DNA from 2 places in the Variovorax sp. RA8 genome. Region 2 is predicted to be linked to the other one. Evidence: riboswitches for the same ligand, from Rfam matches in the RefSeq annotation. Region 2 holds a riboswitch; the other holds the start of a gene.

Region 1 (5,844 bases), 2.4 Mb from region 2:
GTGCTGGAGCGCTCGCGCCACCTGGTCTTCGAGGCCGACGAACTGCGCGACAGCGGCCGCCGGCTGCGCGAGGGGGAGGGCGGCACGGTGCGCATCGGCATGGGCTCGGGCCCGGGCGCGATGCTGATGACGCCCTTCCTGATGCACATGGCGAAGCACCACCCGAGGATGCGCGTCGCGGTGGCGCGCGGCGGCACCGATCTGCTCGTGCAGTCGCTGCGTGCGCACACCCTCGATGCGCTGGTGATCGACGCGCGTTCGCTAAACCCGGCGCCCGATCTCGAGCTCGGGCTGGTGCGCGAGATGCGCGGCACCTTCATGTGCCGCCGCGGCCATCCTCTCGCGCGGCTGCGCGCCGGTGTGCGCTTCGAGGCGGTGCAGCGCTATCCGATCGCCTCCACGCCGCTGAGCGACGAGGTGGCGCGAACCCTGGTCGAGGCCTACGGGCCCGAGGCGCATCCGGCGCACTGCGTGACGCTGCGATGCGAGGAGATCCCCAGCCTGGTGGAGGTGGCGCGCCAGAGCGACGCCGTGCTGCTGGCGGTCCGCGCGGCGGCGCCCGGGCTGGTCGAGCTGAAGATGAATCCGCCGTTCGACGCCGTGGCCCGCTTCGGCCTCGTGACGCTACGCCGGCGCACCGAGGCGCCGGCGCTGGGCATTCTGCGCGCGCTGATGCAGGCGCTGATCCGCGACGACTGAGCTCAGGCGCCGACGAAGGCGAAGTCGACCTCGGGCTTCAGCCCGCTCACGATGCGCGCGATCGCGTGGCCCGAGCCGCAGGCATGGGTCCATCCCAGCGTGCCGTGGCCGGTGTTGAGAAACAGGTTGGGCAGGCGCGTCCGGCCGATCAGCGGCACGTTGCTCGGCGTGGCGGGGCGCAGGCCGGTCCAGAACTGCGCCCGTGTGGTGTCGCCAGCGCCGGGGAAGAGTTCTTCCACGCGCCGCACGATGGCTTCGCAGCGCACGCGGTTGAGGTCGCGGTCGTAGCCGTTGAGTTCGGCCGTGCCTGCAATGCGCAGCCGGTCGCCGCTTTCCGAGGTGTAGCGCGAGAAGACGAGCTTGTATTCGTCGTCGGTCAGCGAGACCTGGTGCGCCTTCGAGGCGTCCTTCACCGGCAGCGTGACCGAGTAGCCCTTGGCCGGGTAGATCGGCAACCGGATGCCGAGCGGCGCGGCATGGAGCGGGGACAGCGAGCCCATCGCCAGCACCACGGCATCGCCGCGGATGCGCTGGAATCGGCCCTCGCTATCGGTGGCTTCGACATGGTCGATGCGCCCGCCCGCTTCGCGCAGCGCGGTGACGGTGTGGCTCATGAGGAACTGCACGCCGTCGGCCACGGCCAGCGCGACCAGTTCCCGCGCGAAGCGGTTGGCATCGCCGGACTCGTCCTCGGCCGTGTAGGTGGCGCCGGCCAGCCGCGGCCGGATGTGGGCCAGAGCCGGCTCGATGCGGACTGCTTCGTCGGCCGAAACCACGCGGCGCTCGCAACCCAGGGCCCGCATCTGCTCGGCCGGCTTCAGGGCGGCGTCGAATTCTTTCTGCGTCGTGTAGAAGTGCAGGATGCCCTGGGTGCGCTGGTCGTATTGCAGTCCCTTGTCGCGGCGCAGCTGCTGCAGCAGCTCGCGACTGTAGGTCCCCAGGCGCACGATCTGCTCGATGTTGCGCTGGGTGCGCGCAGGCGTGCACTCGCGCAGGAAGGCCAGGCCCCAGAGCCACTGGCGCAGGTCGGCGCGCAGGCGGAAGAGCAGCGGCGCATCTTCCTTGCCCAGCCATTGCAGCAGTTTGAGCGGTGCACCAGGATTGGCCCAGGGCTCGGCATGGCTGACCGAGATCTGGCCGCCGTTGGCGAAGCTGGTTTCGGCGGCTGGCGTGGCCTGCCGGTCGATCACGGTCACTTCGTGGCCGAGTTGGCGGAGGTAGTAGGCCGAGGTGACGCCGAGCAGGCCGGCGCCGAGAACGATCACGCGCATTGCAGGAACCTTTCAGGTTGCAGCGCTCGGACGTGGGGAAGGCAACGGCAGCTTGTGAAGAAAGAGAAAGCAACCGGCGCACGCGTCCGAGTTGCCGCTCCCCCTGTCCTCGGTACCTGAGAGATTCATCCGCTGCGCCCGCAGCGGATTTGCTCCTTCGGTGCATCGCGCGTGGCGCGATGGCTCTCCAGACGGCTCTGACAGTTGGTGCAGTACAGGCTCATCGTTGCGAGCCGACCTGAGCGTTTATGGGAGTTTGCGCCTTCGGTGGGGCCGTCTTGACGTCGACCCGCTCTCCTGCAGTGCTGCGGATTGTAGGTGGCCCTTTGCGCCCTACCAAGCGCAGCCTGCTACAAGCGGCGGAAGGCGAACTCCAGTTCCGGTCGCAGGCCGCTCACGATGCGCGCGATGGACTTGCCGGCGCCGCAGGCGTTGATCCAGCCGCGCGCGCCCGGCGCGGAGTTGAGGAAGAGATTGCGCAGTCGGGTCTTGCCGATGGTCGGCAGGCCGCTCCTGCTCACCGCGTGCAGGGCCGTCTCGAAGCCGGCCTGGCCGGCGTCCACGGCGCCCGGCAGCATCTTCTCGACCCGGAGCAGCATCGCTTCGAAGCACTCCGGGTCGGACTCGCTCCCGGCGCCGGCCTTGGCGTGCACGGTCGTAGACACCCGCAGGCAGTCGCCGGCCGGTGTCTCGACGCGGCGAATGCGCAGCCGGCCCTGCCAATCGCGCAGCGCCATGCGCGGAGCGCGCGCCGGATCCTTGATCGGCAGGGTGAGGATGTGTTCGCGCATGAAGCGCAGCGGCATCGCGATCCCCAACTGCTCGGCATGCGTCACGCTGGAGGCGCCCAGCGCCAGGACATAAGCCTGGGCCTGCAGCCTGACGGGGCGGCCATGGGCGTCCAGCGCCTTCACATGGTCGATGCGGCCGGCGCCCTCGTGCAGCGAGAGCACCTGGTGCCGCGTCAGGAAGCGCACGCCCGCCGCGCGGCACAGGAAGATGAGGCCCGCGGCAAACTGGGCCGGATCGCGCGACGGGTCGTCGAGCGCATGGGCCGCGCCCGCCAGCGCCTCGCGCGCGCCGCTCAGCGCGGGTTCGAGCGCGAGCGCGTCCTCTGCCGAGAGCAGCCGCTCCTCGCAGCCCAGCGCGTCCCAGCGGGGCTGGCGCGCCAGGCGGCCCTCGAAGGCGTTGGCATCCGTGTAGAAGCTCAGCACGCCCGCATTGCGCGCGCCGCCGGACACGCCGACCTCATCGCGCAGGGCGCGCGCGCTGGCGCGGCTGTAGGCACCCAGCCGCACCAGGTGCTCGAGGGGATTGAAGCGGGGCGAGGGGCCGAACGCGTGGTCGAGCCATCGGCCCACGCGACCGCGCAGCTGGCGTCGAAGCGCCTTCCAGCCGGCCTGCGTGGGCCAGGCGAGGGACGACTGCTGGAGAAGCCGGGCGGCATCCGGCGAGAGGCCGGCGGCGGCGAGGCCGCGGGCCTTGGCCCCGGGCGTCGCATGCCGGTCGATCACGGTCACTTCGTGGCCCAGCTGCTGCAGGTAATAGGCCGATGTGACGCCGAGCAGGCCGGCGCCGAGTACGAGCACGCGCATGTCCGAATCCTTATGGGATGGCATGAACGGCGAGCCGCGGCACCCGGTTTGGGAGGCGCCTGGACCCGGGTTCCAGTTTTGCCGCTCCCCCTGTCCTTGGTGCCTGAGAGATTCACCCGCTGCGCTGTCGCAACGGATTTGCTCCTTCGGCGCATCACGCGGGGTGATGACTCTCCAGTCGGCGATTGACGAAGGCAGCAGTGATCGAACCGCGTGGGTCTACCGCTTGGGCGTTCATGGGAGTTTTCGCCGACGGTGGGATGGCGGGCATCCGCTTACCTGCTGCAAGCGGGGATTCTAGCTTGAAACCGGTTTCTTGGACGGTTGTCACGAACGGCGCAGGCGGGTGAACAGCTCGAATTCCCAGTTGCGCATGCCCAGCAGCAGCGTGTAGCCCTCGCGTTCCTTGGGGGAGAGCTTCTGGTCGGTCTGGTGCTGCTGTGCGAAATCCTGCGCCACGCGCTGCAGGCGATCGAGGAAGGCCGGCGCCAGGGACTTGCTGATCGATCCGTGTACCAGCAGCAGGCCCTCGGCCGGCCCGTCGAAACCCCCGCGGTAATAGTCCAGCACCACGTTCTCGCGGAAGAAGTCCATCACCGGCCCGTGCGGGCGCCAGCGGAAGGTCTTGGCCAGCTTGAGCCGGTAGCGGTTGAGCGGCCTGAGCTCGATGATGCCGATGCGGTCCAGCTGCGCCAGGTAGCCGATGCATTCGGCGTCGCTGAGGCGGTAGGCGGCGACGATCTGCTCCAGCGTCCACTGGCTCAGCACGCAGATGGCCATGAGCAGCAGCTTCTTGTCCTTGACCACGGCCTTCTCCTGCTCCAGCGTCAGCTCCTTGAGCAGCGGCTGCGCGTCGGCAACGCGCCGCGCCAGTTCCGCGAAGTCGATCTTCAGGGCGCGGCAGATCGCGTCGACCCGGGTCAACGGCATGTCGCCCTTGGCCAGCATGCGCTTGACGCTCGATTCGGCCATGTCCAGCGATTTGGCGAGATCCGCATAGGTCATGCGCGCTGTCTTGAGCTCGTTCTTGAGAGCCTGGATGAGATCGACGGTGGTGCTCATGGGTCCGGGTATAGCGTTTCGATACCGAAGGGCGTGAAAAAGTACTCCGTATCGATTCTCGATGCTGCCATAGGCGCTGGCAACCTACATTCCGCCGCACCGACATTCCACCCCCGGAGCCGCCATGTCCCTCTTGTCTCTTCTCTCCCGCCGCGAACGTGCTCTCCTGCTCTTTTTCACCTTGCTCCTGCTGACCGGCATGTTCGGCCCCGCGCTGGGCGCGCCAGGGATCGGCGACGGGCCCTTTGCCGACGAACGCGGCTGGGCCGGGTTGCCGCACGCCATGGACGTGCTGAGCAACCTGCCCTTCGCGGCGCTAGGCGTCTGGGGCCTGCGCTGGCTGCACTGGCACGACAGGACGCACGAGCACGTACAGGACGCGGTGCCGCTGCACCACGCGGTGACCCAGCCGCCGGTCAACCTGCTCGACTGCGCCTGGATGTTCTTCGCCGGCCTGGTCATCACGGCTGCGGGCTCGGCCTTCTACCATCTGCAACCCGACGCCCTGCGTTTGGCGGCCGACCGTGCCGGGATGACCGTGGCTTTCGCCGGGTTGATCGGTTGCGCCGTCTGCGAGCGGGTCAGCGCGCGCGCCGGCTGGCCCGCCGCCTGGTTCGTGCTTGCTGCCGGCCTGCTGGCGGTCGCGGTCTGCCAGGCCACGGACAACGTGCTGCCCTGGGCCCTGGTCCAGTTCGGCGGGATGCTGTTGGTGCTCGCGCTGGCGCTGGTCAGGCCCGCGCAGGGTGCCATCGGCCTGCGGCTGGGATGGGTGATCTTTTTCTATGCCCTCGCCAAGCTCTTCGAGCTCGCGGACCATGCCGTTTACGAGGCGACGCACCATCTGCTGGCCGGCCACAGCCTCAAGCACGTGACGGCGGCCCTGGCGGCGCTGCCGGTACTGCATGCACTGCAGGCCATGGGGCGCGAGACGCTGCGGCACAATCCGGGCGCGGCCGCATTGACGGCCTGAGGAGCCCGCCAGGGAGATTTCGAATGACGATATCCACCGATACCTCCCCGCTCGTCGGCGCGCCCGCGCCGAACTCCCACGCCAACCAATTCTCCCTGCTTGGCCAGCGACGCTTCGCGCCCTTCTTCTGGACCCAGTTCGCTGGGGCCGCGAACGACAACCTGTTCAAGTTCGCTTTCACCGTGATGGTGACCTACCAGTTGCAGCTCGGCTGGATGCCGCCGGCCATGGCGGGGCTGGTGATCGG
Region 2 (5,844 bases):
CTTCATCCTCGCGGGCAACCTGATGGAGACCGGCGGCATCTCGCGCCGCCTGGTGGAATTCGCCAAGAGCCTGGTGGGCGGCGTGCAGGGCGGCCTGCCCATGACCTGCGTGCTGACCTGCATGATCTTCGCGGCGGTGTCGGGCTCGTCGGTGGCCACGACCTTCGCCATCGGCGCCATCCTGATCCCGGCGCTGATCAAGCACGGCTACCCCACCAGCTACGCGGCGGCGCTGCAGGCCACGAGCGCCGAGCTCGGGGTCATCATCCCACCCTCTATCCCGCTGATCCTCTATGGCGTGAGCGCAGAGGTGTCGATCGGCGAGCTGTTCATCGCCGGCTTCGGCCCCGGCATCCTGATCAGCCTGGCGCTGATGGCGTTCGTCTATCTCTACTGCAAGCTCAAGGGCCTCGGCAAGAACGACGGCGACGGCCGCCTGGGCGTGGGCGTGGCCACCTGGCGAGCGGGCTGGGCGTTGCTGATGCCGGTGATCATCCTCGGCGGCATCTACGGCGGCATCTTCACGCCCACCGAGGCCTCGGCCGTGGCCGTGCTCTACGCGCTCGTCGTCGGCATGCTGATCTACCGCGAGATCAAGCTGCCGCAACTCTATGCGGTGCTGCGCAAGTCGGTGATCTCGTCGTCGGTGATCATGTTCATCATCGCCAACGCAGGGCTGTTCGCCTTCCTGATCACGCGCGCCGGCGTGCCGGAGGCCATCGGCCATTGGCTCGAGGCCGTGCTGCAGTCGCCGGCCATGTTCCTGCTCGGCGTCAACGCGGCGCTCTTCATCATCGGCATGTTCATCGAAACCAGCGCGGCCATCATCGTGCTGGCGCCGATCCTTGCTCCTGTCGCCATGCACTTCGGCATCGACCCGGTGCACTTCGGGCTGGTGATGGTGGTCAACCTGGCGCTGGGCATGATCACGCCGCCCTTCGGCGTCAACCTGTTCGCGGCCTGCACGGTGGCGCGCATCTCGCTGGACCGCATCGTCGGGCACCTGGTGCCCTTCGTGCTGGTGATCCTGGCCTGCCTGATGGTCATCACCTACGTGCCGGGCATTTCGCTGGGGCTGCGCGATCTCGTTTATGCGAAGTAGCCGCGCGGGTGTCCTCGATCCGCGATCGCATCCTGCGCCTGCTGCCGGCGGAGCAGGCCCTGCACCGAGAACAACATGGGGTTACAGCGTGGATCGCGACACGGCGTCTTCGCTGACAAACGACACCCCTTCTTCTTGAATAGGCTCTGAAGGGTTGCAGCCGCTTCTCGCGGCCAGCGCCGCCGTTTGCCGCATTGAAGCGGTAACATCTTGCGCGGCCGCGACCGTTTTCCTTCTCTCCCCTGCACGCATGACAAGCTACGGTTTCGTTCACTTGGAGTTTGGCGATCAGCACCGCGACCGTTCGCTCCAGGTGCTGGAAAAATTGCGAACCCGCCTGGCCCAGGACGGCGACCGCTTCTCGAGTGTGATCGTCGACAACGCCCGTGCCAGGCCAGCCGAAAGCGCGACCGGCATGGCCTCCGAGCAGGGCCTGGTGGTCCCCGGCGACAACAGCAACCGGGAGTTCTCCGGCTGGGACAGCGGCATCGAAACCCTGCTCGCTCGCGGCGAGCAGCCCGACGTCTGGCTGTTCTCGAACGACACGGTCGCCCTCAACCACGCCTGGAGCGAGCGCCGGCTGGAACGCTTCGGCGGCGAGATCCGCAAGCTGGCGCTGCATCCGGGCCCGTGGCTGTTCGGCGAGATCAACGACTTCCCGCGCTCGACCATGACCCCCATGGGGCCGCTGCTCGAATGGGTATCGACCTACTGCTTCGCGATGAACGACACGCTGCGCCATCGGCTCGGCACCCTGTCGCCCGGCAACGCGCTGCTGGATTCGCTGGTCAACGAGCGCTTCGAACCGGGCCGGGGCGTATTCCGCGACCATGTGGGCGAGGCCTATGTCGATTTCGTGTCCGCCTGGCTCATCAGCGACGACGGCCAGGGCGTGCAGAAGAAGCGCCGCTTCAAGTGGGACCACGAATGGCACAAGGCCAACCCGCTCGGGCCCGACAACTTCGAGGACCTGCGCATGAAGGCGCGCTGCTGCCTGTCGGAGCACATGCTGAGCCTGCGCGCCCGGCAACTGGGCGCCGACATCCGCTCGCCCTACGACGCCCGCAATGCACGGGAGCACATCCGGCGCTCCCTGCAGTTCCTCTCGGACAAGCTGTGGGAGAAATTCCTGCTGCGCCGGCTGCGGCTGGAACGGTCGTAGGGCCTGTTTCGTTTTACACTCTTCCGAGTCAGGAGAGAGCTTCGCATCGCGGGGCCGCCGAAGGCGCAGGGCCCATCGAACGAAAGGCCCGAACGCTCAGGCAAAAGGACTGACGAGGCGCCCGTGTTTCCGGGCGTTTCCTTGCTGGAGAGAGGCGGCTTTGCTTGAGTGAAGCCGCCCACCGAAGGAGCAAACCTCGATCGTGGGGCGAATCTCTCAGGTAAAGCGGACAGCAGGGGTGGCCCATGGCTTGAACGCCATGGATCCGGACTGCCCCTGATGGAGAGTGCCTTGGCCTCCGCTTCCGACGATCTGCAAAAGACCCCGCTGTACGACCTGCATGTGGCGCTCGGCGCCCGCATGGTGCCCTTCGCCGGCTATTCGATGCCCGTGCAGTATCCCGCCGGCCTGATGGCCGAGCACAAGCACACGCGCACGGCCGCGGGACTCTTCGACATCTCGCACATGGGCCAGCTGCGCCTGGTCGGGCCCGACGCCGCTGCCGCCCTCGAGACCCTGATGCCGGTCGACGTGATCGGCCTGGCGCCGGGCAAGCAACGCTACGGCCTGCTGCTGAACGACGAGGGCGGCATCCTCGACGACCTGATGTTCTTCAACGAGGGCCACGATTCGATCTTCGTGGTCGTCAACGGCGCCTGCAAGGCCGACGACATCGCGCACATCCAGGCGAAGATCGGCCAGCGCTGCCAGGTGCAGCCCCTGCCCGATCACGCCCTGCTCGCGCTGCAGGGGCCGCAGGCCGCGGCAGTGCTGACGCGCTTGTCACCCGGCATCGAGCGCTTCGTCTTCATGACCGGCGGCGCGGTGCAGATCGACGGCATCGCGGCCTTCGCCACCCGCAGCGGCTACACCGGCGAGGACGGGTTCGAGATCTCGGTCGCCGCCCGCGACGCGGAGGCACTGGCCCGGCTGCTGCTGGCGCAGCCGGAGGTGCAGCCCATCGGCCTGGGGGCACGCAACTCGCTGCGGCTGGAAGCCGGCCTGTGCCTCTACGGCAACGACATCGACACCACCACCACCCCCGTCGAGGCCTCGCTGAACTGGGCGATCCAGAAGGTGCGGCGCAGCGGCGGCGCGCGCGAGGGCGGCTTTCCGGGCGCGGCCCGGGTGCTGGCGCAACTCACGGCCGACACCGGCGCTGCCGGCCATGTCGACCACGAGACGCTCAAGCGCAAGCGCGTCGGCCTGGTGGCGCTGGAGCGCGTGCCGGTGCGCGACGGCACGCTGCTCGAGTCCTTCGAGGGCCTGCCGATCGGCCAGGTGACCAGCGGCCTGCTGGGCCCCACGGTCGACCGGCCCGTCGCGATGGGCTATGTCGCCCTCGCCTACGCCCAGCCCGGCACCCGCCTGCAGGCCATCGTGCGCGGCAAGCCGGTGCCGATGGAGGTCAGCACGCTTCCTTTCGTGCCGGCGCGCTACTACCGTGGCTAGCGCCGCAGCTTCTCTCTTTTCTCTTCCTCCCTTCCCTTCCCCAAGGAGCCATTCCAATGACCATCAAGTACACCAAGGACCACGAGTGGGTGAACGCCGAGGGCGACACCGCCACCGTCGGCATCACGCTGCACGCGCAGGACGCGCTGGGCGACGTGGTCTTCGTCGACCTGCCGCAGGTCGGCCAGGGCTATGCCCAGGGCGAGGTTGCGGGCGTGGTCGAGTCGGTCAAGGCCGCGGCCGACGTGTTCATGCCCGTCGCGGGCGAGATCACCGAGGTCAACGAGGCGCTGCGCGCCGATCCCTCCCTGGCCAACAGCGCGCCCGAGGGCGAGGGCTGGTTTTTCAAGATGAAGATCACCGAGCCCGCGCAGATCGACGCCCTGCTCGACAAGACCGCCTACGACAAGTTCGCCGACGAGGCCTGAAAGCGGACACCCAAGGTTTCCTGATCCCTGCCATCCCTGTTCACCGCCATGCAGAAGTCCTCCTTGCCTTCCCTGCCCACCCTCGCCGATCTTGAGAACGCCGGCGAATTCATCGCCCGCCACATCGGCATCGAGGCCGAGGACGAGGCGCGCATGCTCGCTGCCGTCGGCTCGAAGACGCGCGCCGAGCTGATCGACGGCATCGTGCCGCCGGCCATCCGCCGCAGCCATCCGATGCGCCTGCCCGCGCCGGTCACTGAAGCCGGCGCGCTGGCCGAGCTGCGCGGCATCGCGGCGAAGAACAAGGTGGCGAGGAACTTCATCGGCCAGGGCTACTACGGCACCCACACGCCCGGCGTGATCCTGCGCAACGTGCTGGAGAACCCGGCCTGGTACACGGCCTACACGCCCTACCAGGCCGAGATCTCGCAAGGGCGCATGGAGGCGCTGCTCAATTTCCAGACCATGGTCTGCGACCTGACCGGCATGGCGATCGCCAATGCCTCCATGCTCGACGAGGCCACCGCCGCGGCCGAGGCCATGACGCTGGCGCGCCGCAGCGTCAAGAGCAAGAGCAACGTGTTCCTCGTCTCCGGCGACTGCCATCCGCAGACCATCGAGGTCATCCGCACGCGTGCCGCGCCGCTGGGCATCGAGGTCAAGGTCAGCACCGTCTCCGAGACCCTGCCGCACCTGATGGCGAGCGGCGACTTCTTCGGGGCGCTGGCGCAATACCCCGCCACCACCGGCCACGTGCACGACCTGCGCCCGCTGGCGGGCCACGCCCACGCGTACGACGCCGCCTTTTGCGTGGCGGCCGACCTGCTGGCACTCACCCTGCTGGCGCCGCCCGGCGAATGGGACGCCGACATCGTCTGCGGCACCACGCAGCGCTTCGGCATGCCCTTGTGCAACGGCGGCCCGCACGCGGCCTACCTGGCCTGCCGCGACGAGTTCAAGCGCTCGCTGCCCGGCCGGCTGGTCGGCGTCAGCGTCGACACGCAGGGCCGGCCGGCCTACCGGCTTGCGCTGCAGACGCGCGAGCAGCATATCCGCCGCGAGAAGGCCACCTCCAACATCTGCACCGCGCAGGTGCTGCCGGCGGTGGTGGCGAGCATGTATGCGGTCTACCACGGGCCCGAGGGACTGACGCGCATCGCCCAGCGCGTGGCCGCCCTCACCGCGATCCTGGCGCAAGGCCTCGAGCAGATGGGCCGCGAGCTCGCCAACGCCACCGCCTTCGACACGCTCACCGTCCTGACCGGCGACGACACGCCGAAGATCCTGGAGCGCGCCCAGGCCGCCTCGGTCAACCTGCGCCAGGGGCTGCAGCAGCACCTGGGCATCTCGCTGGACGAGACCAGCACGCGCGCCGACATCGAGACGCTCTGGGCCCTGTTCGTGCCCGCCGGCACGCCGATGCCCCGCTTCGAGGAGCTCTCGGCCACAGTCGGCGCACGCATCCCGCCGGATCTGCGCCGCAGCAGCGCCTTCCTCGCGCACCCGGTGTTCAACACCCACAAGAGCGAGACCGCGATGCTGCGCTACATCCGCAGCCTCTCCGACAAGGACCTGGCGCTGGACCGCAGCATGATCCCACTGGGCAGCTGCACCATGAAGCTCAACGCGACGAGCGAGATGATCCCCATCACCTGGCCCGAGTTCGCGGACATCCATCCCTTCGCGCCGGCCGAGCAGCT

The links. A riboswitch is a leader RNA that binds a small molecule or an ion and turns the genes downstream of it on or off. The one in region 2 is predicted to bind glycine.
Region 1: linked by a shared signal. The riboswitch ahead of E5P3_RS03390 (D-amino acid dehydrogenase) and the one ahead of gcvT (glycine cleavage system aminomethyltransferase GcvT) in region 2 are both predicted to bind glycine.

The regions. Positions count from the first base shown of each region.
Region 1 is NZ_LR594662.1:708,476-714,319, forward strand. It holds gene E5P3_RS03385 (LysR family transcriptional regulator) at 1-699, shown strand, start outside; gene E5P3_RS03390 (D-amino acid dehydrogenase) at 702-1,970, opposite strand; glycine riboswitch at 2,064-2,171, opposite strand; glycine riboswitch at 2,176-2,280, opposite strand; gene E5P3_RS03395 (FAD-dependent oxidoreductase) at 2,321-3,565, opposite strand; glycine riboswitch at 3,646-3,753, opposite strand; gene E5P3_RS03400 (helix-turn-helix domain-containing protein) at 3,893-4,627, opposite strand; gene E5P3_RS03405 (hypothetical protein) at 4,752-5,597, shown strand; gene E5P3_RS03410 (MFS transporter) at 5,621-5,844, shown strand, end outside.
Region 2 is NZ_LR594662.1:3,148,849-3,154,692, reverse strand. It holds gene E5P3_RS14805 (TRAP transporter large permease) at 1-1,102, shown strand, start outside; gene E5P3_RS14800 (hypothetical protein) at 1,377-2,264, shown strand; glycine riboswitch at 2,284-2,386, shown strand; glycine riboswitch at 2,399-2,507, shown strand; gene gcvT (glycine cleavage system aminomethyltransferase GcvT) at 2,544-3,716, shown strand; gene gcvH (glycine cleavage system protein GcvH) at 3,773-4,144, shown strand; gene gcvP (aminomethyl-transferring glycine dehydrogenase) at 4,193-5,844, shown strand, end outside.